DNA from 3 places in the Blastococcus sp. SYSU DS0753 genome. Region 1 is predicted to be linked to each of the others. Evidence: riboswitches for the same ligand, from Rfam matches in the RefSeq annotation. Region 1 holds a riboswitch; each other region holds the start of a gene.

Region 1 (10,005 bases):
CGCCCGCGGCGGCGACGGCCTGGCCGCGGTGGGCCCGATGCTGCGCGAGTACGTGGTCAGCGAGGCGATGCACGCCCTCGGCATCCCGACGACGCGCGCCCTGGCCGTGGTGGCGACGGGCCGCCCGGTGCGCCGCGAGACCCTGCTGCCCGGCGCCGTGCTCGCCCGCGTCGCGAGCAGCCACCTGCGGGTGGGCAGCTTCCAGTACGCCACCGTCCTGGGCGACGTCGAGCTGCTGCGCCGCCTCGCCGACCACGCCATCGACCGTCACCACCCCGACGCGGCCGGCGCCGAGCACCCGCACCTCGCCCTGTTCGACGCGGTGGTCGCCGCCCAGGCCGAGCTGGTCGCCCAGTGGATGCTGGTCGGCTTCGTGCACGGCGTGATGAACACCGACAACACGACCATCTCGGGCGAGACCATCGACTACGGCCCGTGCGCCTTCCTCGACGCCTACGACCCGGCCACCGTCTACAGCTCCATCGACCACAGCGGGCGCTACGCCTACGGCAACCAGCCCGCGGCCGCCCAGTGGAACCTGGCCCGGCTGGCCGAGGCGCTGCTGCCGCTGCTGTCCGACGACCAGGACCGGGCCGTCGCCCTCGCCGTCGAGTCGCTGGGCCGCTTCGCCCCGCTGTACCAGACCGCCTGGACCGCCGGGATGCGCGCCAAGCTGGGCCTGCCCGACGACGTCGAGGACACCGTCGTGCGGCCGTTGGCCGAGGAGCTGCTGGCCTTGCTCGCCCGGGACCACGTCGACCTCACGGCGTTCTTCCGCGGGCTGGGGTCGGCGGCGCGGGGGGACGTCGAGCGCGTCCGGCTGCTGTTTCTCGACCTGGCCGGCATCGACGACTGGCTGGGGCGCTGGCGGGCGCTCGCCCCCGACGCCGCGGCCATGGACGGCGTAAACCCGGCGTACATCCCGCGCAACCACCTCGTCGAGGAGGCCCTGGACGCGGCGACCGACGGCGACCTGGCGCCGCTGGAGCGGCTCCTGTCCGTGGTGACCGCCCCCTTCGACGAGCGGCCGGGGCTGGAGCGCTACGCGGAGCCCGCCCCGCAGGACTTCGGCGCCTACCGCACCTTCTGCGGGACCTGAGCACGGGACCGGAACCGCCGGCCCCGTCGCGACGGGTTCACCCCGGCCGCGCCGGGTAGTCGCGATCCGTGCCACGAGAGATGGACCCCCGGGACCCGGACACCCTGTACGCCGAGGGGCCGGTGGCCCCCGAGCCTCCCGACGACGACGTCCCCGACACCTCTCCCCTGCCCGACTCCGGCGGCACCGGTCCCGGGCCGGACGACCTCGACCGGCTGCTCTGACGGCCGGCCGACCGGCCGGTGCCGGTGCCGGTCAGTCAGATCCGGGCGGCGGGCGCCACCTCGTCGCCGGCCGGCTCCGTCGCCGTGGCGGGGGCGTCGTCGTCCTCGTCCTCCGGGGCGGCGGTCTGCTCACCGGCGTCCCCGTCGTCCTCCGGCGGGGTGGTGGACTCGGTGTCCCCGTCGTCCTCCGGCGGGGTGCTGGGCTCGGCGTCCCCATCGTCCTCCGGCGGGGTGCTGGGCTCGGCGTCCCCATCGTCCTCCGGCGGGGTGCTGGGCTCGGCGTCCCCGTCGTCCTCCGGCGGGGTGCTTGGCTCGGCGTCCCCGTCGTCCTCCGGCGGGGTGATCGGCTCGGTCGTGCCCCCGTCACCGTCGGGCGGGCTGCTCGGCCCGGCGATGACCTCCCCGTCCTGCGGCGGGGTGCTCGGGCCGGCGGCATCCCCGGCGGGGGGCGTCGTGGGCGTGCCCGTCGCCGGATCCGCGCTCTCCTCCGCCGGGCCGCGGGTCGACGCGCCGCTCGGCACCGGCTCCTCGGCGACCGGCACCTCCGGGGCAGGTGCCACGGGCTGGGGGCGTCCCACCGGGATGGCACCCCCACCGGTCGACGGCGCCACCTCCGGAACCGTCACACCCGGCCGGACAGCGACACCGAGACGCACCTCGTCGCCGGGGAGCAGCATGCCGGCGGCCGGCTCGAGGCGGGTCACCGTGCCCGGGGCCTGCTCCGCGGTCACGTCCTCCTCCTGCCGCACCGTCAGCCCGAGCGCGCCGAGTTCAGCGGCCACCTCGGCGGCCGGGCGGCCGAGGTACTCCGCCGGCGCCAGCACGACGCCCGCGGCTGCCGAGGGGGTCGAGACGGCGCCGGCGGACCGGCCGGCGCCCGCGTCCCCACCGGGATCCGGGATGATCCACAGGGCGCCGCCCCCGAGCAGGAGGAACGCCGCCAGCGGCGTCGCGACGGCCAGGGCCGGACGGCGGCCGGCCCTCCCGGGCGCCGCCCGGGTGCCCCGGGACGGGGGGCGCGCCGCCCGCACCGGGCGCGTGACCAGCGGCCGGCGACCCGGTGCGGTCCCCGCCGGTCGGTGGATCGCCTCCTCGATGGCCGACAGGAAGGCGCCGCCGTCCCGCGGCCGCTGCGCCGGGTCCTTGACCAGGGCGGCGTCGATCAGGGCGCGCACGCCGGGCGGCAGCTCGGCGGGAAGGGGCTCGGGGTGCTCCTGCACCTGCTTGAGCGCGACCGTGACCGGGTTGTCGCCGTCGAAGGCGGCCTGGCCGGCCAGCGACTCGTAGCCGACCAGACCGAGGGCGTAGACGTCGCTCGCCGGGCTGACGTGCTCGCCCCGGGCCTGTTCGGGCGACATGTACTGGGCGGTGCCGACCACCTGCCCGGTGCCCGTGATCGGCGCGCTCCCCGCCGACCACGAGATCCCGAAATCGGTCAGCTTCACCGTGCCGTCCCGGCCGAGCAGGATGTTGGCCGGCTTGACGTCACGGTGGACCACGCCGGCCCGATGGGCCTCGGCCAGCCCGGCCGCCGCCTGCCGCAGCAGCGAGAGCGCGGCGGCGGTGTCCAGCGATCCCACCTCGGCCAGCCGGGCCGACAGCGGAGGCCCCTCCACGAGCTCCATCACCAGGTAGGCCAGCCGCTCGCCGGTGTCCTCGGCGGTCGTCTCCCCGTAGTCGAGGACCGCGGCGATGTTGGGGTGGCTCAACGCCGCCGCGTGCCGGGCCTCGGAGCGGAAGCGCGCCACGAACTCCGGGTCGTCGGCGTACTCGCTGCGCAGCACCTTGACCGCCACGGACCGGTGGAGCTGCAGGTCGCGCGCCCGCCAGACCTCACCCATCCCGCCGACGGCGATGAGCTGCTGCAGCTGGTAGCGGCCGTCCAGGCACCGTCGGCTGGTTCCGGCCGTGGTCACTCCCGAGTCCCCTCGTGTCGGTGCCGAGAGGGCGCCTCCGCGCTCCCCCGTACTCGTACGTCCTGCAGGTGTGCCCGCCCGGAGGGGGTCTGAACCCCGGCGGAGCCGACGAGGTGGAACCCGGCCGGCCCCACGCGCCGCCGCGGTGCCGGCCGCGGATCCGCCTGCGGGCTCTCGTACCGTGCGTGCCGGCCGGCCGCAGCGGCTTGCCGCACCGATCGACAGGAGCACCCATGAACACCGGCGTCGTCCTCATCACCGGCGCGAGTTCCGGCCTGGGCGAGGAGATGGCCCGGCAGTTCGCCGCCCGCGGCCACGACCTGGCGCTCTGCGCCCGGCGCACCGATCGGCTGGACGCCCTCGCAGCGGAGATCCGCTCGGCCACCGGCCGGCGGGTGGAGACCGCGGCGCTCGACGTCACCGACGCCCAGGCCGTGCCCACGGTCTTCACCGCGTTCGCCGCGGCGTTCGGCTCGATCGACCGGGTGGTCGTGAACGCCGGCCTCGGCAAGGGCGCGCCCCTGGGCACCGGCCGGGCCGAGGCCAACCGCGAGACGGCGATGACGAACTTCGTCGGCGCGCTGGCGCAGACCGAGGCGGCGCTGGAGATCTTCCGCCGCCAGGGCCGCGGGCACCTCGTGCTGATCTCCTCGATGTCGGCGCTGCGCGGCATGCGCCGGTCGATGACCACCTACGCCGCCACCAAGGCCGGGGTCGCGTCCCTCGCCGAGGGGCTGCGGGCCGAGCGGATCCCCGGCCTGGACGTGTCGGTGATCTACCCCGGCTACATCCGGTCGGAGATGAACCAGCACGTGCAGCAGCGGACCCGGTTCATGGTGGACACCCCGACGGGCGTCCACGCCATGGTGACCGCCATCGAGGCCCGGCGGGCCACGGCCTACGTCCCCGCGTGGCCGTGGGTGCCCATCGGGCTGGCCATGCGGGTGCTGCCGCTGTCCGTGGTCCGCCGGCTCACCTAAGCACGGCCGCGGGACGGCGGGATCAGTTGTAGTTCACGTGCACGTGGTCGAAGTGGTTGGCCGTCGCGCTGCCCCGGTTCTCCATCGCCTGCCACGAGCCGCCGGGGGACGAGAGCATCCGCTGCTGCCAGATCAGGTAGTCCACGCCCAGCTCGGCCCAGTGGGCGCGGTGGTAGGCGACGATCGCGTCCCCGAGGGCGGCGTCGGACATCACCATGTAGTCCAGCGCCAGGCCCGAGGGGTGCCCGCCCGGGTCGGCGGCGCTGGCCCGGGTGCCGCCGAGGGTGATCCCCGCGGCGCCGGGCACGTTGCTGACCACCGCGTCGGCCGCGGCCTGGGTCTGCGGCTTCACGCTGCCCGCGGTGTTGGAGATGCGGGCGACCGCCGTGGCCGCCACCGAGGCGGCGGTGGTGGCGGCGGCCCGGGCCTCCTGCGTGGGCGTCGCCGCGGCGGGGGCCGCGGCCGCCCGCTCGGCGGCTGCGGCCTCCTCCGCTGCCTTCTCCTCGGCAGCCTTCGCCTCGGCCTCGGCGCGGGCGGTGGCCTCCGCCTCGGCCTTCTGCCGGTCGAGCTCGGCCTGGTCGGCCGCGGCCTGGGCCTGCTGGGCCGCGACCTGCTCGGCCTCGCGGCTGCTGCGGCTGGCCGCCAGGTCCTGCAGCGGGGCGAGGTCCTCGGCGACGTCGACCGGGCCGGAGCGGGAGGTGAGCCCGAGCTCCTGGGCGACGCTCACCGACTGCGAGGTGCCGGCCTCGGCCTGGGCGCCCGGGTCCACGCCGACGAGGGTGTTGACCAGGAGGGCACCGGCGGCGGCGACCCCGAGGTAGAACGCCGGACGGCGGAGGCCCGAGGGCGGGCGACGGCGGAGGGCGAGCGGGCCACGACGGCCCGAGGTGGTGGTGCGGGGATCCATGGGTTCGGGGTGCTCCGTTGGTGCGGCGGGGTCGGCCGGGCGAGGCGGACCGCGAGGGATGCGGGCTGCGGACCGGCGCCGGGTCGCGGGGCCACCGGGCACCGGCGGCTCGGCCGGCGGTCATCGCTGGTGGGGGCGACCGGCGGGACGCCGGGTGCGCGTGCGGTCAGGTCCGGGGACGCACCGGGGGGCGGCGGTGCCGGCGGGCGCGGGGTGGTGCGGCGGTGCAGGGGCGCGCCATGCGGCGGCTCTCCGTTTCTTCCGTCGTGCCGCCTACCGGGTTAGCTGACGGATTCGGACGGGAAGCAGCCCTACCCGCACCGGGACGTGCCCGGTGCGCGATTCACCCCAGAACTTCGGTGGGTCCCCGGCTCGCCCGCAGCTCGAAGGCGGCGGGCGACTCGGCGGCGCCCGGCAGACCCTCCCCGGATGGGGAGAGAACGATCGGCCGGGCTCCGCCACGGTAACCGTCGTTATGCAGTCGTGACAATGCGGGAGCGGTCACTTCCGCAGATCGTGACGCGTGTCGCGCCACCGTGCCGGCCCCGTCGGTGGTGTACGGCAGTCCGTTCAGCCGGCGTCGGCCCAGGACCGGACGACGGCGACGTCCAGCGGGAAGTCCACCGGGAAGGCGCCGAACAGCAGCCGCCCGGCCGTGGTGGCCGCGGCGCGCACCGCCTCGACCACGTCGTCGGCCAGGTGCTCGGGGGTGTGCACGACCACCTCGTCGTGGAGGAAGAACGCGAGGTGCGCCCGGGTCCCCAGCGGCCCGTCGCCGCCCAGCCGCCAGAGCCGGTTGCGGAGGTCGGCCAGCCAGCACAGCGCCCACTCCGCTCCGGTGCCCTGGACGACGAAGTTGCGGGTGAACCGACCCCAGGCGCGGCGGGCGCGGTCGCGGTCCTCCCGGGAACCGGCCTGCTCCGCGGCCTCGCCGAGCCCGTCCGCCCGCTGCGCCCACGCGCCGCTGGGCGACGGCGACCCCCGGCCCAGCAGCGTGTGCACCACCTCGCCGCGTTCGCCGGCCCGGGCGGACTCCTCGACCAGGCCGATGGCGCGCGGGTAGCGGCGGGCGAGCCGGGGCATCATGCGACCGCTCTCCCCGCGGGTGCCGCCGTACATGGCCCCGAGGATGCCCAGCTTGGCCTCCGCCCGGGTCGCCACCGCGCCACCGGCGACCATGCCCGCGTAGAGGTCCGAGGCCCGCGCCGCCTCGGCCATCGCGGTGTCCGCGCTCATCCCGGCGAGCACCCGGGGCTCCAGCTGGGCCACGTCGGCGACGACGAATCGCCAGCCGTCGTCCGCGACCGCCGCCGGGCGGATCAGCGTGGGCACCGAGAGTGCACCCCCGCCGTTGGACGCCCACCGACCCGTGACCACCCCACCCGGCAGGAAGGCCGAGCGGAACCGCCCTCCCTGCACCCAGGCCTCCAGCCAGCTCCAGCCGTTGGCCGTGAGCAGCCGCATCAGCTTCTTGTACTCGAGCAGCGGGGGGACGCACGGGTGCTCGAGCTGCTCGAGGGTCCACGAGCGGGTGTCGGCCACCGGGAGGCCGGCCTGCTGGAGTGCCCGCAGCAGCTCGGCCGGCGAATCGGGGTTGAGCGACGGGGTCCCCAGCGCCGCGCGGATCTCGCCCAGCAGCCGCTCGAGCACCGCGGGGCGCCCACCGGTTCCCGGGCGCGGGCCGAGCAGGTCGGTGAGCAGGCGCTCGTGCACGTCCGCCCGCCACGGCAGGCCGGTGTGCGTCATCTCGGCGGCCACCAGGGCGCCGGCGGACTCCGCCGCGAGCAGCAGCGCGAGCCGGTCGCCGTGCGGTGAGGCGGCCAGGGCCGCCTGCTGGCGCCGCTGCTCGGCCAGGGGGTCGAGCCGGTCCGCCGGGTCGGCCAGCGGGAAGAGGGCGGACTCCGCCGGCTGGCCGGGCTGCAGCACGTCCCACCCAGGGGTGTCGTCCCCGGCGAGCAGCTCCTGGGCCGCGAACGGGGACCGCCGCAGGATCGCGTGGCCGAGCCGCAGGTCGGTGCAGCGCTCGACGCGGACTCCCGCCGCCAGCAGCGCGGGGTACCAGCGGGTGGTGTCGTCCCACACCCAGCGGACGGGTGCGGCAGCGGCCTCCCGCTGTGCCACGACGGCGGGCAGCCCCCCGGCCGCGACGCGGGTGACCGACCCCGTCGACCCGTCGTCGACGAGCTCCGTCATCTCCACCGCGGACTCGCGGCGCCGGAGCAGGATCCGCTGCACGCCCGCAGTGTCGCCGACGGAGCCGACCGATCCGCCGGACGGCCCCGACGCATGTCCCCGGTGCGGGATCGCGCGAGGACGGCGGCCGGCGCGACGCGACGCGACGATGGAGCAGGGGGTGCTCGTCGCGACAGGCCGCCATCACGACGGACCCACGACGTCGAGCAAGGTCAGCGCCCGGCGTCCACCCCCGCCGCCTGCAGGTAGCGGCCGAGGGCGGCGCTGTTGTCCTGCAAACAGGCGATCCGCGCGTCGATCTCGCGTCGAGTGGCCACGAGGGTCGGGTCACCGCGCTGGTTCTGACCGCCGGCTTCGCTGCCGCCCGCCCGTCGCCCGCGGCGACCAGCCGGCTGTGGCAGCGGCTGCTCGAGCAGGACCCCGTCGGCGCCGGCTGGTTCGTCGCGGCCCTGTTCCCCGGGGATGCCGCGCTCCACGCCCTCGGCCGGGACGCCACCGCCCAGCTGGCCCGGGACGTCACCGAGCACCTACCGGCCGGCGCACGCGCGCAGGTCGAGCTGGTCGGTCGCGTCGACGTCACCGCCGACCTGCCCCGGTTGGCCGCACGCCGTCTTCCGGTCACGCTCGTCGTCCCCACGCGCGACCGGCTGGTCGACCCCGCACATTCCGCAGACCTCCAGGCCGCCCTGCCGCACGCGGTCCGACACGAGCTGACCACGGGTCACGACGTCGCCGGCGAGGCCCCGATCGCCTGGCTGCAGATCCTTCGAGCCGCGGGCACGACGCCCTGATCCCCCGCGGCGCCCTCGAACCGACCACCGCCCCCGCCGCCGACCCGCCCGTCCGGGAAGCGCCTAGCCGAGCAGCCGGCGTAGACAGCGGACGGGCGTGGCGAGGACGGCCCGGGCGACGTGCACGCCCAGCCGCAGCAGGTCGGTGTAGTCGGGCGGACGGACGGTGGCACCCGCCCCTGGCCGGCCGGGAGACGGCCGGTCGTCCGTCGCCGCCCGGGCCGCGGCGACCGGCGGGGCCGGCGCCGGCGTCTCGGTGAGGAGCAGGTCGACCGCCGACCGGCGTCGTGGGGCCCGGAGCGAGTCGAACGACGGGATGGCCGGCGCCACCGGACCGTCCTCCTCGGACGGCTCGCCATCGGTCGGCTGCCCACCGGCGGGCCCGCCCACCGCCGCGCCGGCGCCCGGCAGGTGGGCCGGCGGCTCGGGGACGACGGCGCGGATCGCCGCGACCAGGCCCGGTCCGAGACCGGCGACGTCGCTGAGCTCCCGCCGGGTGAGCGCGGCGAGCGCCTCGACGTCGGTGATCCCCGCCCGGGTCAGCGCGCTGACCGCGCGCGTCGGCAGACCCAGGTCACGGATCGTCCCGGCGGGCTGTCCCGGTGAGCTGGTCGGCATGTCGGCCAACCCTAGCGATGCCGGCCCGCGGTCGCGCCGGCGGCGGCAGCCCGGTCAGACCTCGGTCACCTCGTAGGTGTGCCCCTCCGCGCGCAGCCGCTCCACGAGGACCTCCCCCAGCGCCGTCGCCGGCGTCAGCGAACCGGCCCGGTCGGGCAGCCGCTCCCCGTCGAGGGCGAGCGCCAGCGCGGCCTCCCCGAGCATGACGGCGGTGGCGGCGTACCCCGGGTCGCCGCTGCCCGCGGCGGTGGCGCGGTAGCGGCGGCCGCTCTCGGTCGTGGCGTCGACCACCATCCGGAACCAGCCCTTCCGCCGCACGGCCTCGCTCGGGCCGGTGCCCGGCGCGGGGAGCACCCGGTCCAGCACCGCACGGGTGGGCGCCAGGCTCATGGCGGACACGGTGGCGACCAGCCCGGCGGAGACACCGGCCGCGGCGACGGCGCCGAGCGGCCCGCGCCCCACCCCCATGACCTCGCCGTAGCGCATGTCGCGCCCGTAGGCCCAGCCCTGCAGCGCGTTGCTCCGCCGCACGATGCGGGTGTTGAACGGCGCCATGACGAAGGCGGCCGTCCAGCGCCCGTCGTCGGTCCGGCGTGGCAGCGCACCGTCGAGGGGCTGCGGGGTGTCGGGCTCGGCAGCCCGGTCGGGGCTCAGGCCGAACGGGTCGCCGACGACGCGACGCAGCGACGGGTTCTCCTGCATCGCCTCCACCTGGGCGCGCATCGAGTCGATCGTGCCGCCGCTGAGCCCGCCCCGGGCCGTGGCCACCAGCTGGACGTCGCGCAACCCTCCCGCACCGTCGGCCGCGGCCCGCCGGCCCAGCAGGAGGACGCTGAGGTCGGAGGGGACGGAGTCGTAGCCGCAGGCGTGGACGAGGCGGGCGCCGGTCTCCCTGGCGACGGCGTCGCAGCGCTCGATGGCGTCACGGACGAACAGGACCTCCCCGGTCAGGTCGGCGTAGTGCGTGCCGGCCCGGGCGCAGGCCTCCACCACCGGCAGCCCGTAGCGGGCGTAGGGGCCGACCGTGGTGACCAGCACGCGGGTGCTGCCGGCGAGCGCGGTCAGCGACGCGGGATCGGTCGAGTCGGCCTCGACCAGCGCCCAGTCGCGGCCGGCGGCCGGGAGGGCGTCGCGGACCTCCTCGAGCCGCCGCCGGGAGCGCCCGGCCAGCGCGATGCGGGTTCCCTCCGGGGCGTGCTCGGCCAGGTAGGCCGCGAGCAGCCGCCCGACGAAGCCGGTGGCCCCGTAGACGACGAGGTCGTAGGTCCGTGCGTCTT
Region 2 (10,005 bases), on a different contig from region 1:
GCCGAGCGCGCCCATGAGCGTGCCGGTGAGGACGTCGTCGGTGGCGACGTGCCCGAGCTCGTGCGCCGCGATCGACTCGATCTCCGCGTCGGGCAGCTCGCCGAGGACGGTGTCGTAGACCACGATGCGCCGGGTGGAGCCGAACCCGGAGACGTAGGCGTTCAGCGCCGTGGTCCGCCGGGAGGCGTCGGAGACCAGCACGTCCTGCACCGGGGTGCCGTTCTCCTCGGCGAGCGCCAGCAGGTCACTGCGCAGCTCACCCGCCGGCAGCGGCTCGAAGGAGTTGAACGCCGGCTCGATGACCACCGGGTAGAGGAACGAGCCGACGACGACGAAGCCGGCCACTGCCGCCCCGCCCCAGGCCCACCAGGTGCGCGGCGCGCGACGGACCAGCCACAGGAAGGCCAGCACCACGACCACTGTCAGCGCCGCGCTGATGGCCCACGAGACGGCGACGTCGCGCAGCCAGAGCCCCCAGCCGCGGGTGGACAGGCCGTAGCGCGTGCGCACGGACTCCGCGTAGGCGGAGATCGGCAGGGTCACGGCGCGGCCCAGGAGGAGCAGGACCGGCACCCCCAGCACCACCTGCACGACCCAGCGGTCCCTCCACCGCGCCCCCAGCGACCGCATCAGGCGGGCCCCCAGCGGGGTGAGCCCCAGCACGGCCGAGACCGCCAGCCCGAGGACGAGGGAGAGCAGCGACGCGGGTCGCAGGGCGGCGGCGAAGGCCTCCGCGCGCTCGATCGCCGCGGGGTCCAGGCCAGCGGTCGGGTCGGGCTCGGTGTGCCCTCCGGGCGGTTCGGGCAGCACGTCCCACGGGGTGCGGACGACGATGACGACGACGACGGCGATCCCCAGCAGGGCCGCGGCCACCAGGGCGGCCCGGCGAACGCTCACCCGGCCGATCCTAGGCGGGCCAACCGCAGCGGCCCGTCCCGGTTCGGGGACGTGCTGGGCGGCCGGCATCCTGCTCGACCCGGTCGCGAGGCCCGCCCTCACCGTGTTCCCGTCCTCCGGGCCTGCCCGAGGTCCTCGGGATCGGGCCCTCGGTCACCTGACCGGCCAGCGACCGCGAGGGCCGGCGACCCCTGTCGGGATCACCGGCCCTCGTTCCTCGCTGCGATGCTCCCGGAGCCGTCAGCCGGCGATGCGACGGGCGCTGTTGTAGTTCCCCATCGAGTCCACGCTCGCCACCTTCACCGGCTGGCCGGAGGTGGAGGCGTGCACCATCTGGCCGTTGCCGATGTACATGCCCACGTGGCTCACCGGGCTGTAGAAGAACAGCAGGTCGCCAGGCTGCAGCTCGCCGCGCGAGACGGGCCTGCCCATCTGGCTCTGCGACCGGCTGGAGTGCGGCAGCATCACACCCGCCGCGGCGTAGGCGTACGACGTCAGCCCCGAGCAGTCGAAGGCGTTCGGCCCGCCGGCACCCCACACGTACGGGTCCCCGATCTGGGCGAGCGCGGTGTTCACCGCCACCTGGGCGGCCGAGCTCGGCGCGATGACGGCGCCGGTGGGCGCCGGGAGGCCGGTACCACCGTGGGCCTGCGCCACCTGCTCCTGCTGCGGCGCGGTGAGCGCCTCGTACCGGCGCTGGTAGTCGGCGATCTTCGCCTCGAGCTCCTCCTGCTGGGCGGCGATCTGCTCCACCGTCCGCCGGGCGTCCGCCGCGGCCTCCTCGGCGGCGTCGCGGGCCTGCTCCGCGTCCTCGGCCGCGCGCGACACCTCGGTGAGCACCTCGCTGGTGTGCCCGGCGATGGCGTCGAGGGTGCCCAGCTGGTCGACCAGCTGGTCGGCCGAGGTGCTGGTCAGCAGGACGTCGAGCGGCGACATGCCGCTGCCGGTGTAGACGCTGCGGGCCAGCCGGCGCATGTGGCCGTCGAGGGAGCCGAGCCGGCCCTCCGCCTCCGCGACCGCCTCGCTCGCGGCCTGCGCGTCGCGCTGGTGGCCCTCGAGGACGACGCGCGCCTCGTTCAGCTGCTCGGAGACGACCTCCAGCTCGTGGCTGGCCTCGGCCACCTGGGCGGCGATCTCGTCGGCGGTGCCGGGGACCGCCGACGCGGTACCCGGGAGGACGGTGACGGTCAGGGCTGCGACGGCGCTGACCAGGAGCCCCGAACGGAGCGGTCCGAAGCGGCGGGCGCTGGCGGAGCTGCGCCGGCCGGCGGTGTGGAGTTGTTCGGGGGCGTGCGTCAGTAGTGCGTGAGGGGTCGCCACGTGCGGCGGCTCTCCGTTTCTTCCACTTCGACCGCCGACCGAGTTAGCTGACGGGTTCGGGCTGGGAAGACTGGCCCTATCCCCCACCCACCGGCGAGCCGGCGGCGGGAGAACTCACCCCAGAGTGCGGTGGGTCCCCGGTACACCTCGGGCGCAGTGGTGCGCGCCACGCGGTGATTAGGCGGTGTCCGGTCGAGGCCATCCATCGATGGATGACGACCACCCGGCCGAACGGAGGGAACCCTACGACCGTGATGCGCCTGTGACAAACAGGGACAGCTGAGACGTGTGCGTCGGGCGCCTGGCCGCCCACCTGGGCATTCACCCGATCGGGTGGTCACCCGGCCCTCGCCGCGGGGTGCGGCGGCGATCAGCCGGTGCGCCGTCCGGACCGCTCCCCGCCGTGCCCGTCGGGATGCCGCAGCGGGGGAACCAGGCCGCCCTCGGCCAGCGCGCGCACGGCGCTGCGTTCCACCTCGTCGAACTCCACCACCACGCCCGGCGGTGGCACGACGACGTCCTCGGCGGCCGCGGCCGGCCCGCCACGCGGCCGCCCGGTCATCGGCACGACGACCGGGTCGCCCCCCTGCCACCCGGGCGGGGCTCCCAGCAGCACGGTCACGACGCAGTCGGCGCAGCCGGTCCCGCGGGCGGTGCAGGTGTCGCAATCGATGAGCATCGCTTCTTCTCCTCCGTGAGTTGCTGCGCACGGTAGGAAGGGCCACCGACATTTCCGCCGCGCCACCGACGGCCCGCGCCGGATCAGCTGCCCGCGAACTCCCAGTGCCACGGCTCCTCGCGCCCGTTGCCCGGATCGGCCCACGTGGGGTGCAGGAAGCCGAACCGGCCGGCGTTGGCAGCCATCCAGGCGTACTGCGGGGTGCCGAACGTCTCGACGCCACCGCACAGGTCCACCGCCAGACCCCAGCCGTGGTTGCTGGTGCCGGGCACCGCGGCCAGGGCCGGCTTCTCCCCGTACAGCCGCACCTGGCTTGCGTAGGTCCGGTAGGAGTCGGTGATGCACAACGGGCTGCCGAAGGCGGTCGCGTAGGCCGCCGACATGGCGCGGTAGGCGGCGGCCGCGTCGCAGCGCAGCGCGTGCCCGCCGACGCCCAGCGGGCACATGGCGCTGGGCGGGATGAGGCCGTTCGGGTAGCCGCCCCATGCGCGGGCTCCGTCGTAGCTGGGCGGGTAGACGGTGTTGCCGCACTCGGTCCGCAGCGCCCCCGCGGCCGGCCCCGGGACGGCGACAGGGGGCCGCTGGCCGAGGACCGGGCGGCCGATCGCCAGCACCTGGTCGCCCGGCAGCGTGCGCACCACGACCGCGCCGGCCCGCGCGTCAGCGGTCAGCATGGTCCGCGGGTCCAGGGCGATGCCCACGTGCCCGAGCCCCGCCTCCGGGGAGCCCAGGAAGACCAGGTCGCCGGGGAGGACGTCGGCGCGGTCCACCGGCACGGCGCTCGCGAACAGCTCCTCCTGCGTCGCGGGCAGCTGGACACCGGCCCGGCCGTAGGCCACCCGGACCAGTGCGCCGCAGCCCCAGGACTCCGGCCCCGCCGTCCCCGGCGCGTACGGCTGCCCCAGGGCCTCCATCGCGCCGCTGACGGCGGCGAGGGTCTCGGCGGGCAGCACCAGGAGCGAACTCGGCCGCCCGGGCAGCTGGGCCACCCCGCGCTGCGCGCCGCCCCCGGCGGCGCCCACCGGAGCCAGGCGGTCGGGGAGGCTGCGCTCGGGTTCCCGCAGCGCAGCGGCGGGCACGTCCGCGAGGCCGGCGGTCCGGAGCTGGTCGACGTAGGCCCGCCAGCTGGCCGCCGTCTGCTCGTTCACCGACGCCTGCTCCCCCTGGAGCGCCGCCAGCTGCCGGTCGACGACGGCGAGCGTGTCGTGCAGCTCCGTGGTGACCGCGTCGGCGGCCGCCTCCAGCGCGGCCACCCGCGCGGCCACCTCGTCCGCCCGCCCCTGGGCTGCGTCGAGCGCGGCCTGGGCGCGCTGCTGCTGGTCCAGGGCGGCGCGCCGGTGGCTCTCCGCGATGCCGATGAGGTGGGCGAGGTGCGCGTCGACGGCGTCGAGGAAGCCCATGCCGGCGAGGACCTCCCCCGGATCCCCACCGGCGAGCAGGAGCGTGAGGGGGGTGAGGGCGCCACCGTCCCGGTAGACGGCGACGGCGTACCCGGCGACCTCGCGCTGGTGCCCGGCCAGCACGCCCCGGGCGTCCTCGAGCACCGCCCTCGCCTCGTCCACCGACCGCTGCGCCTCGGCCAGCGCCTCGCGTGCGGCGACGACCTGCCCCTGGCGCGCGCGGAGGTCCTCCTGGACCTCGGCGGCCCGCCGTTGCAGCTGGTCCAGGTCGCGGCTGTCCAGCACGCCGGAGGTGCCACCCGGCTGGTCGCTGGGCGCGGCGGCCACCGGCCCGGCGGGCAGCAGCACGGCCGCGCCCGCCACCAGCACCGCGGCCACCACGCACCGCCGGGCCCGGGCGGGCGGGCGCCACCTCGAGCGCGCGGGCATCACCGACCACCTCTGCCTGCGGGCCGGTCGAACCGGACGCGACGGCCACTGGCAGGCATGGTGTCCCGATCGGGGCCGGAACACCAGGTCCCACTCGATGCGGGCAGCCCCGGACCCCCGGTCAGGGGGCCGGTGCGCGGCCGGCCCCGGCGCGCGTCCCCCGGAGTGTCAGCCCCCCGACCTAGCGTCCGCCCCGTGGCCCCCTCCCCCGCACCGCTGCGCTACCAGCAGGTCTCCATCGAGGAGGTCGGGACACCGCTGGCGCAGGTCACGTTCGTCGTCGTGGACCTGGAGACCACCGGCGGGTCCCCGAAGGACAGCGCCATCACCGAGATCGGGGCCGTGCGCGTCCGCGGCGGGCAGGTGCTCGGCGAGTTCCAGACCCTCGTCGACCCAGGCCACGAGATCCCGCCCTACATCAGCGTGCTGACCGGGATCACCTCGACGATGGTCGCCACGGCCCCGCGGATCGGGGCCGTGCTCCCCACCTTCCTCGAGTTCGCCCGCGGCGCCGTCCTGGTCGCCCACAACGCCCCGTTCGACCTCGGGTTCCTCAAGGCGGCGTGCGCCGAGAACGGCCTGGTGTGGCCCACGGCGGCGTCCGTCGACACCGCCGTCCTCGCCCGGCGGCTGCTCAGCCGGGACGAGGTGCCCAACTGCAAGCTGGCCACCCTGGCCCCGTACTTCTCCGCCACCACCTCGCCCACGCACCGGGCCCTGGACGACGCGCGGGCCACGGTGGACGTGCTGCACGGCCTCTTCGAGCGGCTCGGCCCCCTGGGCGTCACCACCCTCGAGGAGCTGACCGGGCTGACCCGGCAGGTCGATCCGGAGCGTCGGCGGAAGCGGCACCTGGCCGACGCCGTCCCCAGCGGCCCCGGCGTCTACCTGTTCCGCGGCCCCGGGGACGAGCCGCTCTACGTGGGCACCTCCAGCGACCTCCGCAGCCGGGTCCGCAGCTACTTCACCTCGGGCGAGCAGCGCAGCCGCATCACCGAGATGGTCGGCCTCGCCCAGCGGGTGGAGCCGATCCCGTGCGCGCACGCGCTCGAGGCCGCGGTCCGCGAACTGCGGCTCATCGCCCGCCACAAGCCGCGGTACAACAGGCGGTCCCGCTTCCCCGAGCGCGCGCTGTGGGTCCGGCTCACCGACGAGCCCTTCCCGCGGCTGTCGGTGGTCCGCCGGGTCCGCCCCGAAGCCGGCGTGTTCCTCGGGCCGTTCCCCGACCGCCGCGCCGCGGACGCCGCCGTGGCTGCCGTCCACGAGGTGCTGCCGCTGCGGCAGTGCACCGCCCGCCTCTCCCCCCGCACGCCGGTCAACGCCTGCGCGCTGGCCGACATGGGGCGTTGCGGCGCCCCCTGCACCGGCGCCCAGTCGGTTCCCGAGTACGCCGGCGTGGCGGCGGTCTTCGCCGCCGCGGTGGGCCACGACCCCCGTCCCCTGCTCGCCCCGCTGCTGGACCGGGTGGAGCGGCTCGCCGCCGAGGAGCGCTACGAGGACGCCGCCGTGCTGCGCGACCGGGTCGCCGTGCTGGTCCGGGCCCTCCGCCGTCGGCAACGGCTCGAGTCGCTGGCTGCCGTGCCCGAGCTCGTGCTGGCCCGTCCCGACGGCCAGGGCGGGTGGGAGCTGTCCGTCGTCCGGCTGGGGCGCCTCGCCGCGGCCGGGAACGCGCTGCGTGGCACCACCGTGCGGAGCGTGCTGCCGGGCCTGCTCGCGACCGCGGAGACCGTTCCCGGTGCGGACGACCCGACGTCGGTCGACGAGACCGAGCTCGTCCTCCGCTGGCTGGAGAAGCCCGGCACCCGGTTGGTGCAACTGACCGGCACCCTCGCCTCCCCCGCACCCGGCACCGGCGCCTACAGCGGGTTCCTGGCGCGGGTGGAGTCCGGGCGTGACGCGCAGGACCCCTTCGCCGACGGGCGGTCGCTGGGCACCCGCGCCCGGCCGGAGCGGATAGCATCCCCCGCGTGATCACCGCCATCGTGATGATCGACGCCGCCACCGACTCGATCGCCGAGGTCGCCCAGGCCGTCGCCGAGCTCGACGGGGTCAGCGAGGTCTACTCCGTCGCCGGCGATGCCGATCTGATCGCCATCGTCCGCGTCCGCGAGTTCGAGCAGGTCGCGGAGGTCATCGCCGGCCGGATCAACAAGGTCGCGGGAGTCCTCGACACCGACACCCACATCGCCTTCCGCGCCTACTCGCGCCACGACCTCGAGGCAGCCTTCTCCATCGGCTTCGACACCGAAGCCTGAGCGGCCGGCGCTCAGCGGCCGGGCGGGGCGACCTCCCGGCTGACGGCGATCCAGCGGTTCAGCAGCGCCGCCGCCCGACCGTCGTCGATCGCTGCGGCGGCCCGCTCCATCCCCGCGGCCAGGGCGTCGTGCAAACGCGCGGGCCGTTCGTCGAACGCCACCAGCGCCGCGGCGGCATTGAGCAGCACGGCGTCGCGCACCGCTCCGCGGTCGCCGTCCACGAGCCGCCGGAACACCTCGGCGTTGTCCCGGGCATCCCCGCCGCGCAGCGCGTCCGGGGCGGGCGCCTCGATGCCCAGCGCAGCCGGGTCCACCCGCTCGGCCGACACGGCGCCGTCCCGGACCGTCCACACCGCCGACGTCGCCGCGGTGGTCAGCTCGTCGAGTCCGTCGTCGCCCCGGAACACCAGCGCCCGCGTCCCCCGGGCGGCGAGCACCTCGGCGAGGACGGGCGCCATGCGCGCGTTGGCGCAACCGATCGCAGCCGCCACCGGGCGCGCCGGGTTGGTCAGCGGCCCGAGGAAGTTGAAGACGGTGCCGATGCCCATCTCCCGCCTCGGGGCGGCGGCGTGCCGCATGCCGGGGTGGAAGACCGGTGCGAAGAAGAACCCGATGCCGGCCTCGCGCACGCACGTGGCCACGGCGTCGGCGGGCAGGTCGATGACCACCCCGAGCGCCTCCAGCACGTCGGCGGCGCCCGAAGAGGACGACGCCGCCCGGTTGCCGTGCTTGGCCACCGGCGCGCCGGCGGCGGCCGTCACGACCGCGGCCATCGTGGAGATGTTCACCGTGTGCGCGCCGTCGCCACCGGTGCCGACGATGTCGACGCAGTCCATCGGCAGCTGCACCGGCGTCGCCTGCGCCAGCATCTCGGCGGCCAGTCCCGCGACCTCCTGCGGCGCCTCGCCCTTGGCCCGGAGCGCCACGGTGAAGCCGGCCACCTGGGCCGGCGTCGCCTCGCCGGTCATGACCTCGCGCATCGCCCAACGGGTGTCCTCGGCGGTGAGGTCCTGGCCGGCGAGCAGGCGGTTCAGCAGCCCCGGCCACGTGGGGGCGGACGAGGACGTCACCGGCGGGCCACGGACCGTCCCGCGCGAGCGCGCAGGAGGTCGGCCACCACCCCGGGCGCCACCAGCGGGTCGACCGGCAGGGCCAGCGTCGCCTCGGCGCGCGACCAGTGCGCCAGCCAGCGGTCGGGCTGCCGGGCGACGAGCAGGCAGACGGCCGGGCGGTCGGCGACCTCCATCTCCAGCTGCCGGGCGAGGGCCATGCCCCCGGCGGGCTGGGCCTCGCCGTCGAGGATGCACAGGTCGATCCCTCCGGCGTCGACCGCGGCGACCACCTCGTCGCCGGTCACGCACTCCAGCCAGGTCAGCGGACCCACGTCAGCGGCGGGCCGCCGGCCGACCGCTGCGCGGACCGCGTCGCGCACCTCCGGACGGTGGCTGTAGACGAGCACGGTGGCCGGGGCGGCGGGCTTCTCGGCAGCACTCACGCCGCCGAGCCTAGTGCCCGGAGACGTCTGCGCAGGCCCGGCCGGTGAGTCGGTATCGAGCTGGTCACATTGGCGCCACGCCGTCACCACCCGCAGTCGTGACGGGGTCCTGCCGATGCCATGATGACCCTCGTGACAACGGCCCCCGTCGCGAGCAGCACCTTCGACACCTCGCGGGTGCACTCCCTGACCCGACCGAACATGGTCAGCGTCGGCACGATCATCTGGCTCGCCAGCGAGCTGATGTTCTTCGCCGGCCTGTTCGCCATGTACTTCACCGCCCGAGCACGGGCCGGCGCCGAGAGCGGCTGGCCGCCCGAGCCCACGGAGCTCAACGTCCCGTACGCGCTCGTGATCACGCTGATCCTGGTCAGCTCGTCGGTCACCTGCCAGTTCGGTGTGTTCGCGGCCGAGGAGGGCAACGTCTACGGGCTGCGCCGGTGGTTCACGATCACCTTCGCCCTGGGGCTCGTCTTCGTGCTCGGGCAGGCGTACGAGTACTACGAGCTGGTGCACCACGGCACGACGATCTCGTCGTCCACCTACGGCTCGGTCTTCTACCTCACGACCGGCTTCCACGGCCTGCACGTCATCGGCGGACTGATCGCCTTCGTGTTCGTCCTCATCCGGTCCACCATGGGCCGTTTCACGCCCGCCCAGGCGACCTCCGCCATCGTGGTCTCGTACTACTGGCACTTCGTCGACGTGGTGTGGATCGCCTTGTTCGCCACGATCTACTTCATCCGATAGGGAACCGGTGTCCACCACGAACCCTCACCCCGACGCCCCGCTCGCCGACGCCGCGAGCCCGGACCAGCGGGCCCGCGCGCGACGGAGGTCCAAGCACCGCCGTCGTCTCGCCAACGTCGCCGGCCTGATGGCCTCGCTGATCCTCACCGGGGCGCTGTACTCGGTGTTCGCGCCGGCGCAGGCCGCTCCGGCCGGCACGCAGACCGAGTCGGCGGCCGAGGCGGCCGGGCGCGAGCTGTACGAGCGCAGCTGCATCTCCTGCCACGGCTCGAACCTCGAGGGCGTGCCCAACCGCGGCCCGTCGCTGATCGGCGTCGGTGAGGCCTCGGTCTACTTCCAGGTGCACACCGGGCGCATGCCGCTGGTGCGCCAGGAGGCCCAGGCGCCGGACAAGCCCGTGGTGTTCTCCGACGAGGAGATCGACCAGCTGATGGCCTACGTGCAGGCCAACGGCGGCGGGCCGACGCTGCCCTCCGGTGACCTGCGCAACGGGGACCTCGCCCTGGGCGGTGAGCTGTTCCGGCTCAACTGCGCGTCCTGCCACAACTTCGTCGGTGAGGGCGGTGCCCTCTCCTCGGGGAAGTACGCCCCGAGCCTGCACGACGCGACCGACCTGGAGATCTACACGGCGATGCTGACCGGCCCGGAGAACATGCCGGTGTTCGGGGACAACCAGCTGTCGCCGGAGGAGAAGCGCTCGATCATCGCCTACGTCCAGACCATCACGAACATGACCGACCCGGGCGGCGCGGGCGTCGGCCGGCTGGGGCCGGCCGCCGA
Region 3 (10,005 bases), on a different contig from region 1:
GCTGGTGTTGACCAGGACGGCGGTGTGCTTCATCAGCGCCAGGTCGTCGGCGCCGATGAGGCCGCGGGTCCGCTTGGAGAGCAGCAGGTGCACCGTGACGACGTCCGCGGTCGCGAAGAGCTCGTCCTTCCCCACCAGCCGGGCGCCGACCTCGGCGGCCCGCTCCTCGGTGAGGTGCTGGCTCCACGCGACGACGTCCATGCCGAAGGCAGCGCCGATGCGGGCCACCTGCGCGCCGATCCGCCCCAGCCCGATGACGCCGAGCCGGGCGCCGTGCAGGTCGGTGCCGATCGTGGTCTGCCAGCCACCGGCGCGCATGGCGGCGTCCTCCTGCGGCACGTGCCGCACGGTGGCGAGGATCAGCGCCCAGGTGAGCTCGGCGGTGGCGGTGCCCGACGCCGCGGTGCCGCAGACGGTGATGCCGAGCTCGGCGGCGGCCGCGACGTCGATCGACTTGTTCCGCATGCCGGTGGTGACGAGCAACCGCAGGTCGGGCAGCCGTTCGAGCACGTCGCGTCCGAAGCGCGTGCGCTCCCGCATGGCGACGACGACGTCGACGCCGCGCAGCCGGGCGACCAGCGCATCCGGGTCGGCGACGGCGTCGGCGAACGTCACCACCTCGGCCGGTTCGGGCAGCCGGGACCAGTCGCAGAACTCGGCTGCGACGGACTGGTAGTCGTCCAGGACGGCGATGCGGTGCACGACCGCAAGGTCTACCGGACGCTCAGCCCTGCGGGCCGGTCGCGTCGGCGATGCCGCCCGGTTTGTCGCCGTCCTGGCCGCTCGGCGTCCGGGTCACGTCCCCGGACATGCCTCCCTCGGCCGCCCGGGGCGACTGCTCCCGTGCGGCGCCGACCTGGCCCTCCTCCGGGGTCTCCCCCGGCAGCCCCGCCTCGTTCGACGGGTCGTTCGCGCCGCCGTAGGGGCGGCCGGTCATCGATCCCTCGGTCATCTCGGCCCTCCTCGTACCCGGCCGGTCGACGCCGCCCCGGTCAGCGCGCGGTCGTGCCGCCGGAGCCGGTGCCCTTGCCCTTGTTCCTGAAGTTCGAGACGGCGTCCTTGATCTTCTGCTGGTTCTGCGGCTTCCTGGCCTCGTCCATGACCTTCTTGGCCATGCCACCCTTGGCGATCTTGCTCATGATTCCCATGCCCCGGTGGATGCCCACTGCGCCGGCACGGGAACCCCCGGAAGGCGATCGGATCACGCGGCCCCGGGCGGGTCGGCCTCCGCGTCGGGCCCGGCGCCCGGGTCGCGGGCGAGCAGGTAGGTGGCCACGCCGAGGATGATCCCGGCGGCGGCGGACAGCGCCACGATCACCGGGGTGCTGATCTCGCCGAGCACGGCGGTGAGCAGGTCGCGGGAGCGGGACGTGGGGTCGGCGAGGACCACCCCGACGAAGACGGCGACCAGCACCCCGGTCCCGGCGGCGGCGACGTGGGCGAGCCGGCCGGTGAACCCCATGCGGTCGCTCACGCTGCGGGCGGCCTTGACGATGCGTCCGGCGCGCAGGATGCGCAGGGCGCCGACCGTGCGCACCAGCCGCAGGATCTGGACCGGGCCGAGCGCGAAGACGACGGCGACGACCACCGCGACGGTGAGGGCGACCAGCCCCACGTGCCCGCGCAGCCAGGCACGCTTGTTCTCGGCGACGACGAGCAGGATCACCGTCTCGGCGACCAGCACCAGCCCGCTGACGGCGTCGATCGCGTGCCCGGCGGTGCCCAGCGTGCCCTCGGCGACGGTGAGGAACATGGCCGGGATCGAGGCCAGCGCGGCCACCAGGACCGGCACGGCGAGCCGCTCCTGCCAGCGCTCCTCGCGGGTCTTCACCGGGGCCCGGGAGGCGGACCCGGGAACGGGAGCGACCCCCGGCCGCGAGGCGGCTGCCTCGGGACCGGGGGTCGCTCCGTGGTTCCGCACGGTGCGGGGGTCAGCGGGTGGCGCCGCGACCCTTGCCGCCGCCGCCGCCACCGCTCTTGTTCTGGAAGTCCGCGATGAACTTCTTGATCTTCGCCTGGTTCTGCGGCTTCTTGGCCTCCTGGAACACCTTCGCCGCCACCCCGGACGCGATGAGCTTCCGCATCATTCCCATGTCTGCCTCCTCGTCGTCGCACCGGCTCGCCGGCCGGCCGGCTGATCAGGACCATCCCTGCCCCGCGGCGGCCCCCGCCAACCACCGGGCGGCAAGTCTCACCCGGTCGGTCACCAGGTGTCGACGTGCGGGCGCACCTTGCCCGGCGGCCGGGGGGTGGCCGCCGCCTCGCGGGTCAGCGTGGCGATCCAGCGGCGGGTGTCGACGGGGTCGATGACGTCGTCGATCTCCCAGTGCGCGGCGACGTTGAGGCCGCGGCCCTTCTCGTAGGCGGCGGCGACGGCGGCGTCGAACGCCGCCGCCCGCTCGGCGTCGTCCTCGATCGCGGCGAGCTCCCGGCGCATGCCGAGGCGCACCGCGCCCTCCAAGCCCATCGGCCCGAACTCGCTGGTCGGCCAGCCGACGGTGAACCGCGGCACCTTGGTGCTGCCCCCGGCCATCGCCTGCGCGCCCAGCCCGTAGGCCTTGCGGACGACGACGCTGCCGACCGGCACCGACAGGGTGGCGCCGGTGACGAACAGCCGGGAGAAGTGGCGCACCGTCGCCGTCTTCTCCGACTCCGGCCCGACCATGAAGCCCGGGGTGTCGCAGAGCGAGAGCACCGGCAGGCCGTGCGCGTCGCAGAGCTGGAGGAAGCGGGCGGCCTTGTCGGCGGCGTCGGCGTCGATGGCCCCGCCGAGATGCGTGGGCACGTTGGCGAGGACGCCGAGCGGCGCACCCTCGACCCGCGCCAGAGCGGTGATCATGCCGGCGCCCCAGCCGTCGCGGAGCTCGAGCACCGACCCCTCGTCGGCCAGCGCCCCCAGCACCGCGCGCATGTCGTAGACCCGCTTGCGGTTCTCGGGCACGAGGTGGCGCAGCAGCCGCTGGTCGGGGGCGGTCCACCCGGCCACCGGCCCCTGGAAGTACGACAGGTACTGCCGGGCCGCGGCGACGGCGGCGGCGTCGTCGGACACCCGGATGTCGACGACCCCGTTGGCGTGCTGGACGTCGATCGGCCCGATCTCCTCCGGTGCGACCACGCCGAGCCCGCCGCCCTCGATCATCGCCGGTCCGCCCATGCCGATGTTCGCGTCCTCGGTGGCGATGACGACGTCGCAGGTGCCGAGCAGCGCGGCGTTGCCGGCGAAGCAGCGGCCGCTGGCGATGCCGACGGTGGGCACCAGCCCCGACAGCCGGCCGAACAGGGCGAAGGCCGCCGTGTCGAGCGCGGAGACGACCGGGTGGTCGACGTCGCCGGGCCGCCCACCGCCACCCTCGGCGAAGAGGACGACCGGCAGCCGCCGCTTCTCCGCCAGCTCGAACAGCCGGTCCTTCTTCAGGTGCCCGCGCATGCCCTGGGTGCCGGCGAGCACCGTGTAGTCGTAGGAGACGACGACCGCCGGGTGGCCGGCGATGTCGGCGAGGCCGCCGACGACGCCGTCGGCGGGCGTCTTCCGCTGCAGCTCCTCGCGGCTGCGGCGGCGCTCCTGCGCGGCGAAGACCAGCGGCCCGTACTCCAGGAAGCTGCCCTCGTCGACGAGGTCGGCCAGGTTCTCCCGCGCCGTGCGCCGGCCCAGCGCGTGCCGCTTGGCGACGACCTCGGGGCGGTGCTCGTCGAGCCCCAGCTCGTGGCGGCGGCGCACCTCGGCGAGGTCGGGGCGGTCGGCGTCGAGGTCGATCGCCGCCGCGTCGGCCGCGGCGTCGCCGTCGGCGTGCTGCACGTCGGCGAGCAGCTGCCCCTGCCGCACGGTGTCGCCGACCCGCACCGCGATCCGGCGCACGGTGCCGCCGGCCGGCAGCGCGACGACGTGCTCCATCTTCATCGCCTCGAGGACGACGACCGCTCCCCCGGGCTCGACCGTGCTGCCCTCGGCCGCCGCGACCGCGACGACGGTGCCGGGGACCGGCGCGCGCAGCCCCTCCCCCGCCTCGGGCGCGGGCGCGGGCGCGGCGCTGCCGGCCAGCTCGGCGAGGTGGTCGTCGACGAAGGTGGTGGTGGCGCGTGCGGCGTCCGGGTGCGCGAGCAGGGCGCGGAGGAATTCGGTGTTGGTCGGGACGCCGGCGACCTGCACCTCGCCGAGCGCCCGGTGCAGGTGGCGCAGCGCGTCGGCGAGCGCGCCCTGCCGCTCGTGCACCACCACCTTGGCCAGCAGCGGGTCGTAGCGCGGGCTCTGCTCGGCGCCGGGGCGGGCGGCGGTGTCCACCCGCACGCCCGGGCCGCCGGGGAGCGCGAGGGCGGTGATGGTGCCGGCGGAAGGGACGACGGCGCCGTCGGCGGTGAGGGTCTCGGCGAGGACGCGGGCCTGGACGGCGGTGCCGACCGGACGGGGCGCACCGTCGGCCAGCCCCAGGTCGGCGAGAGTCGCGCCGGCGGCAACCCGCAGCTGCATGCGCACCAGGTCCAGGCCCAGCGTCTCCTCGGTGACCGTGTGCTCCACCTGCAGCCGCGGATTGCACTCCAGGAAGGCGAACCGCTCGGGCGCCCCGGCGGGCACGAGGAACTCGACGGTGGCCAGCCCGCGCAGCCCGACGTGCCGGGCGAGCGCCGCCGCCGCGTCGTGCAGCCGGCCGCGGACGGCATCCGGCAGGTCCGGTGCGGGGGCGATCTCGACGACCTTCTGCCGATTGCGCTGCAGCGAGCAGTCGCGGTCACCGAGGACGACCACGTCCGCGCCGGCGTCACCGAGCAGCTGCACCTCGACGTGCCGGGCGTCCTCGACCAGCTCCTCGGCCAGCAGCGCCTCGGTGCCGAACGCGACGCGGGCCTCGCCGGCCAGCGCGGCGACCGCGGCCGCGACGTCGTCGCCCCGGCGCAGGACGCGGGTGGCCCGCCCGCCCCCGCCGAACCGCGCCTTGAGCATCACCGCGCCGGTCGCGTCGAGCAGGTCGGCGACCTCCTGCGAGGTGGCGGCGTCGCCGGTGCCGTGCGGAACCGGCACGCCGGCGGCCTCGGCGGCCGCGCGGGCGAGCACCTTGTCACCGAGCGTCTCCAGGACGGAGGCGCCGGGGCCCACCACCGCCGGCGCCTCGCCGCTGACGCCGCACGCCCGGGGCAGCGCCGGGCTCTCGGAGAGGAAGCCGTAACCGGGGTGGATCAGCGCGCAGCCGGTGTCCACGGCGGCCTGCACGACCGCGGCGGCGTCGAGGTAGGCCGCCGGACCGCTGCCGGGGAGGAGGTGGACCTCGTCCGCGGCGGCGAGGTGCGGGGCGTGCGGCTCGTCGGCGGCGGCGACGGCGACCGACGTCAGCCCCTCGGCGGCGGCGGCGCGGGCGATGCGGACGGCGATCTCGCCACGGTTGGCGATCAGCAGGCGGGCCACCCGGCGATGCTCGCACGCCCCGCCGACCGGCCTGTGGCGGTGGTCACCCCGCAGACGACGGTGCCGCGGCCGGAAGGCCCGGTCGCGGCACCGCCGTCCTCGCAGGATCGATCAGGGCTGCAGGCCCGTGAACGCACCCGAGCCGGTGCGCTGCACCTCACCGGCGCCGGGCATGCCCAGGAAGCCGGCCACGCTCCACGCCGAGGCGTACAGGTGCCCGTGCGTCCACTCCAGCCCGGTCGGCATGGTCACCTGCGCGGTGGCCCGCTCGCCGGAGGGCGAGATGCGGGTGACCTCACCGATCGTGGAGGGGTCGAAGTCCTCCGCCGGCGGGCCCTCGGGGAAGCCCTCGAGGACGTTGGACGCGTAGACGGTGCCGTGCGGGTCGACGGCGACGCCGGTGACCCCCGTCAGTCCACCGATCACGTCGACGACCTCGCCGTGCCGGTCCAGCACGTAGACCCGCGCCGCACCGGGCGCCTCGGCGCCCAGCGTGCCGACGTAGATGAGGCCGTTCGGGCCCTCGGCGATCTCGGTCGGGACCGAGTCGCACCCCACGGTGCCGGGGTTGTTCTCGGCCTCCGCGCACTCGGGGGTGTCGGTGACCGTCGGCGGCACGAAGAACGTGCTGATCTTCCCGCTGCGCAGGTCGATGGAGAGGACGGCGTTGGCGCCGGCGTCGCTGACCAGCAGCCGGTTGGGCTGGGCGAGCACCGCGAACGGGTTGGACAGCGTCTCGATCGGCACCTGCTCGCCGTCGACCTCCATGAACTGCTGCTGGCCGTCGGGGTTGTGGTCCAGCTCGTACTGGAGGAGGTCCCACGTGCGCAGGATCTGGCCGTCCGGCTTGGCCTCGACGACCACCTGGCTGGGTGTGCCGGGCGGCACGGGGGGAGCCCCCTCCTCCGCCGGCGGGGCTTCGCCCACCGCGACGAAGAGGCCGCCGTACTTGTAGTCGACACCCTGCGCGTTGCCCAGGCCGCTGAGCAGCGTCCGGACCCGCCCGTCGCGCAGGTCCACCGAGGACACCTCGCCGGAGTCGGCCTCGGCCACCACGAGCTGGTGGCCCTTGAACTCGCTGAGCTGACGCGGTCCGTCCAGCCCCGCCGCCACGGTGACGATGTCGTCCTCGCCGCCGTCCGCCAGTGCCGTCGCCGGGGACACCGCCACCAGCGCCAGCGCCGCGGCCGCTCCCACGGCCGCCCTCCCTGCCTTCATCCTGCTCCCCTTGCCTCGAGATCCCCCGTGGAACGTCCGGGAAACTGCCAGGCGTCTGCCACCGGGAAGTGAACCGTCGACGTCCGGTTCTCCCGCTCCCTGTGCGTCGTTGCTAGGTGTAGTCACTCCATCGACGGCGCCCCGGGAGGCTCCGGATCAGCCCTGTACGCGGCGGACACGGCGGAGCGCACAGCGTGCGGACCCGCCGCGACGGAGGAAGTAAGCGTGCGCTGACGATCGGTGACCGGCGAGGCCGCGCCTCGCGCCGTCGTCCGCGCGTCCACGGTGGTCGACGCGCGAGTCGCCCGGGCCCGCCCCCGTGGTCGACACGCCGCTCGCGGGCCGGTCCCCCGCGTGTCGGCCGGTGGGTAGGTGGACGGATCCCGACCTAGCGTCGTCGCGGTCCGGACGGGATCCCGTCGTCACCGCTCCCGGTGACACCCGTCCGGCACCGCCGAACCGGGCGTCGGATCCGACCGCCGCCCGGACCGGGGACCCACCGCAGCACTGGGGTGAAGCGTGGCCGCGAGCCGGTCAAGCCGGGCGAGTTCCCCGCCCGAACCCGTCAGCTAACCCGGTAGGCGGTCGATGGAGAACAGGAGAACCGTCGTCCATGACGACCACGCGCACGTCCACCACCCGCCGCTCCGTCCGCGGCGCGGCGCTCGCCCTCTTCACCGGAGCGGGCATCGCTCTCACCCCGTTCGCCGCCACCGCCTCCACCGGTGACGGGGGTGGCGGCGGTACGACGACCGTCGTCACCACGCCCGTCGTGGCGCCCACCCACGCCGCGCAGGTCGCCGTCGACACGGCCCTGGCGCAGCAGGGCAAGCCCTACGTCTGGGGCGGTACCGGCCCCGGCGGCTACGACTGCTCGGGCCTGACCTGGTCGGCCTACCAGGCCGCGGGCGTGGAGATCCCCCGGACCTCGCGGGCGCAGTCGACGGCGGGGGTCTTCGTGGACCGGGCCCACCTGCAGCCCGGCGACCTGATCTTCTTCTACGACCCGGTCGGTCACGTCGGCATGTACATCGGCGACGGGCTGATGGTGCACTCCTCCACCTACGGCAACCCGGTGGCGGTCGTGCCGGTGGACTCGATGTGGGGCTACAACACCGCGCGTCGCGTCGTCTGATCCGGCGCTCTCCCCGGTGCCCCGGCCGATGCGGCCGGGGCACCGGGGCGTTCACACCAGGCGCAGCGTCGCCCGCTTGAGCCGCACGATCAGCCGCATGCCGCCGGACTCCACCAGCTCCCGCTGCCGTGCGCGCAATTGCTCACCGAGCTGCTCGAGCCGCTCCTCGCCCAGGGCGTGCGCCTGGGGGAACATCCGCTGCTCCTCCTCCATCGTGTGGTGGCGCAGCGTCTTCTCCAGCATGCGCACCTCGGTGGTGAACTCCGGGTCGTCGGGTGCCGTGCGCATCACGGTGGCCAGCTGGTCGTCGATCTGCCGGTGCTCGGCGTGCGCGAGGGAGAGCAGCGGCGAGACGTCGACGACGGCCGGGTAGAACAGCTCGTCCTCGATCTGGGTGTGGATCTCCAGCTCCCGCAGCAGCCGGCCGCGCAGCTCCTCCCGCCGCTCGGTCTCCTCGCCGGTCGTCTCCGCCAGGTCGCGCAGCAGCCCGCGCAGCACGTCGTGGTGGGCGGTCAGAACCTCGTCGGCCTTCATCGGGATGCCTCCTGGACGGTGGTGATCGCGGTGGGCGTGCGCCAGTCGGCCCGGCGGCGCACCTCGACCCGGCCCTCGCGGACCCGCGTGTCGAAGCAGGGCAGCGGTGCGGTGGAGGGGCCCTGGGCCGGCTCACCGGTGGCCAGGTCGAACCGCGACCCGTGCCAGGGGCAGACCAGGTCGCCGCGGTGCAGCCAGCCCTCCCCGAGCGGCCCGCCCTGGTGGGGGCAGCGGCCACCGACGGCCTGCACGGCACCGCCGGTGGCGACGAGGACGACGGGCATGCCGTCGACGTCCACCGGCACCGGCTCGCCCTCGGGCAGGTCGGCCAGGGCGGCGGCGTCGGTGAAGCGCCGCGGTTCGTAGCTGCGGACGGCGTGGTCGGTACCCATCCCGTGCCGGTAGGAGAGCGCGCCACCGAGCCAGCCGCTGGCGACGGTGACCGCGTAGCCCGCGGCGGCGGTGACGCGCGCGCGGGCGGCCCGGCCGCGGGCCCGATCGGCCAGCGACCAGGTGTAGAGCGCGAGCGCGGCACTGTTCAGCCCGGCGTGCACCAGCCCGACGCGGCGGGCCTGGTCGTGGGCGTGCTGCCAGTCGGTCAGCCCGGTGGCCGCCGCGGCCACCGCGCCGGCGACGCCGACCCGCACCGCGGTGCGGGCCGCCGCCCCGGAGCCCGGCCCGCCGCGGCCCGTGGCGTCCAAGGCGTCGAGGGCCAGGGCCGCCGTCCACGACCCGATCGGCACGGTGACCAGGGCGGGGTGCAGCGGGTGGCCGAGCCAGACACCGTGCAGCAGGTCCTGCAGCGGCCGGGCATAGCGCCCGGCGAGCAGGAAGGTCAGCGAGATGCCGTGCTCGACCGGGTAGCTGGGGGCGTCGAGGACCTCCCAGCGCTCGACCGCCCGCAGGGTCCGCTCGAACACCCCCCGCACAATCACCGGCGCACTCTCCGTCGACGCATTCTTCGCATCTGCCCAGGTGGGGAGCGGTGAAACAGCGCGGGACCGGCTCGTGCGCCGCGCCGCGGCGTCGTAGCGTCCGGTGCCATGGCGACGCGAGAGTTCCGGACGGTGCTGGAGGGCGGTTCCTACTTCGAGGGGCCGCGGTGGCGCGACGGGCAGTGGTGGGTCTCGGACTTTTACCGGCGCACCGTCAGCCGGGTCTCGCCCGGCGGCGGGGAGAACGTCGTCCTCGAGGTGGAGAACCAGCCCTCGGGCCTGGGCTGGCTGCCCGACGGCTCGTTGCTCGTGGTGTCGATGAAGGACCACCGGCTGCTCCGGGTCGCCGACGGCGAGGTGTCCACGCACGCCGACCTCTCCGCGGTCTGCGGCGGGCACCTCAACGACATGGTGGTCGACGCCGCCGGCCGGGCGTTCGTCGGCGACTTCGGCTTCGACCTCATGGGCGGTGGCGCGCCCGCCCCGGCGTCGGTGAAGCGGGTCGACCCCGACGGCACGGTGACCGTGGTGGCCGAGGACCTGCGCTTCCCGAACGGCTCGGTGATCACCCCGGACGGCGGCACGCTGGTCGTCGGCGAGACGTGGGGCAACCGCTTCACGGCGTTCGACATCGCCGCCGACGGCTCGCTGGGCGGCCGCCGGGTGTGGGCGGAGCTCGGCCCGATGCCGGTGGGCGACTCGGTCGAGGAGCTCATCGGGCAGGTGGTGGTCGCCCCCGACGGGTGCACGCTCGACGCCGAGGGGCACGTCTGGGTCGCCGACGGGCT

What was found. A riboswitch is a leader RNA that binds a small molecule or an ion and turns the genes downstream of it on or off. The one in region 1 is predicted to bind cyclic di-AMP.
Region 2: it holds a riboswitch for cyclic di-AMP, as region 1 does, so the genes downstream of both, ACI799_RS09525 (NlpC/P60 family protein) here and ACI799_RS00320 (hypothetical protein) in region 1, are expected to answer to the same signal.
Region 3: it holds a riboswitch for cyclic di-AMP, as region 1 does, so the genes downstream of both, ACI799_RS02185 (C40 family peptidase) here and ACI799_RS00320 (hypothetical protein) in region 1, are expected to answer to the same signal.

Annotation. Positions count from the first base shown of each region.
Region 1 covers NZ_JBJHAT010000001.1:61,358-71,362, reverse strand. Annotated here, with positions in the region: gene ACI799_RS00340 (protein adenylyltransferase SelO) at 1-1,099, shown strand, start outside; gene ACI799_RS00335 (hypothetical protein) at 1,168-1,323, shown strand; gene ACI799_RS00330 (protein kinase domain-containing protein) at 1,359-3,239, opposite strand; gene ACI799_RS00325 (SDR family oxidoreductase) at 3,473-4,219, shown strand; gene ACI799_RS00320 (hypothetical protein) at 4,242-5,126, opposite strand; cyclic di-AMP (ydaO/yuaA leader) riboswitch at 5,381-5,528, opposite strand; gene ACI799_RS00315 (bifunctional 3'-5' exonuclease/DNA polymerase) at 5,697-7,361, opposite strand; gene ACI799_RS00310 (hypothetical protein) at 7,532-7,846, opposite strand; gene ACI799_RS00305 (hypothetical protein) at 7,847-8,026, opposite strand; gene ACI799_RS00300 (DNA-directed RNA polymerase subunit alpha C-terminal domain-containing protein) at 8,174-8,728, opposite strand; gene ACI799_RS00295 (saccharopine dehydrogenase family protein) at 8,783-10,005, opposite strand, start outside.
Region 2 covers NZ_JBJHAT010000009.1:16,108-26,112, reverse strand. Annotated here, with positions in the region: gene ACI799_RS09530 (M48 family metallopeptidase) at 1-897, opposite strand, end outside; gene ACI799_RS09525 (NlpC/P60 family protein) at 1,138-2,217, opposite strand; cyclic di-AMP (ydaO/yuaA leader) riboswitch at 2,235-2,411, opposite strand; gene ACI799_RS09520 (hypothetical protein) at 2,588-2,896, opposite strand; gene ACI799_RS09515 (D-alanyl-D-alanine carboxypeptidase family protein) at 2,980-4,725, opposite strand; gene ACI799_RS09510 (DEDD exonuclease domain-containing protein) at 4,921-6,696, shown strand; gene ACI799_RS09505 (Lrp/AsnC family transcriptional regulator) at 6,693-6,980, shown strand; gene trpD (anthranilate phosphoribosyltransferase) at 6,992-8,050, opposite strand; gene ACI799_RS09495 (hypothetical protein) at 8,047-8,475, opposite strand; gene ctaE (aa3-type cytochrome oxidase subunit III) at 8,608-9,225, shown strand; gene qcrC (cytochrome bc1 complex diheme cytochrome c subunit) at 9,233-10,005, shown strand, end outside.
Region 3 covers NZ_JBJHAT010000002.1:36,364-46,368, forward strand. Annotated here, with positions in the region: gene ACI799_RS02150 (D-2-hydroxyacid dehydrogenase family protein) at 1-702, opposite strand, end outside; gene ACI799_RS02155 (hypothetical protein) at 725-952, opposite strand; gene ACI799_RS02160 (hypothetical protein) at 993-1,148, opposite strand; gene ACI799_RS02165 (hypothetical protein) at 1,202-1,831, opposite strand; gene ACI799_RS02170 (hypothetical protein) at 1,932-2,093, opposite strand; gene ACI799_RS02175 (carboxyl transferase domain-containing protein) at 2,204-5,395, opposite strand; gene ACI799_RS02180 (ScyD/ScyE family protein) at 5,507-6,592, opposite strand; cyclic di-AMP (ydaO/yuaA leader) riboswitch at 7,056-7,212, shown strand; gene ACI799_RS02185 (C40 family peptidase) at 7,227-7,748, shown strand; gene ACI799_RS02190 (hemerythrin domain-containing protein) at 7,800-8,282, opposite strand; gene ACI799_RS02195 (Rieske 2Fe-2S domain-containing protein) at 8,279-9,217, opposite strand; gene ACI799_RS02200 (SMP-30/gluconolactonase/LRE family protein) at 9,326-10,005, shown strand, end outside.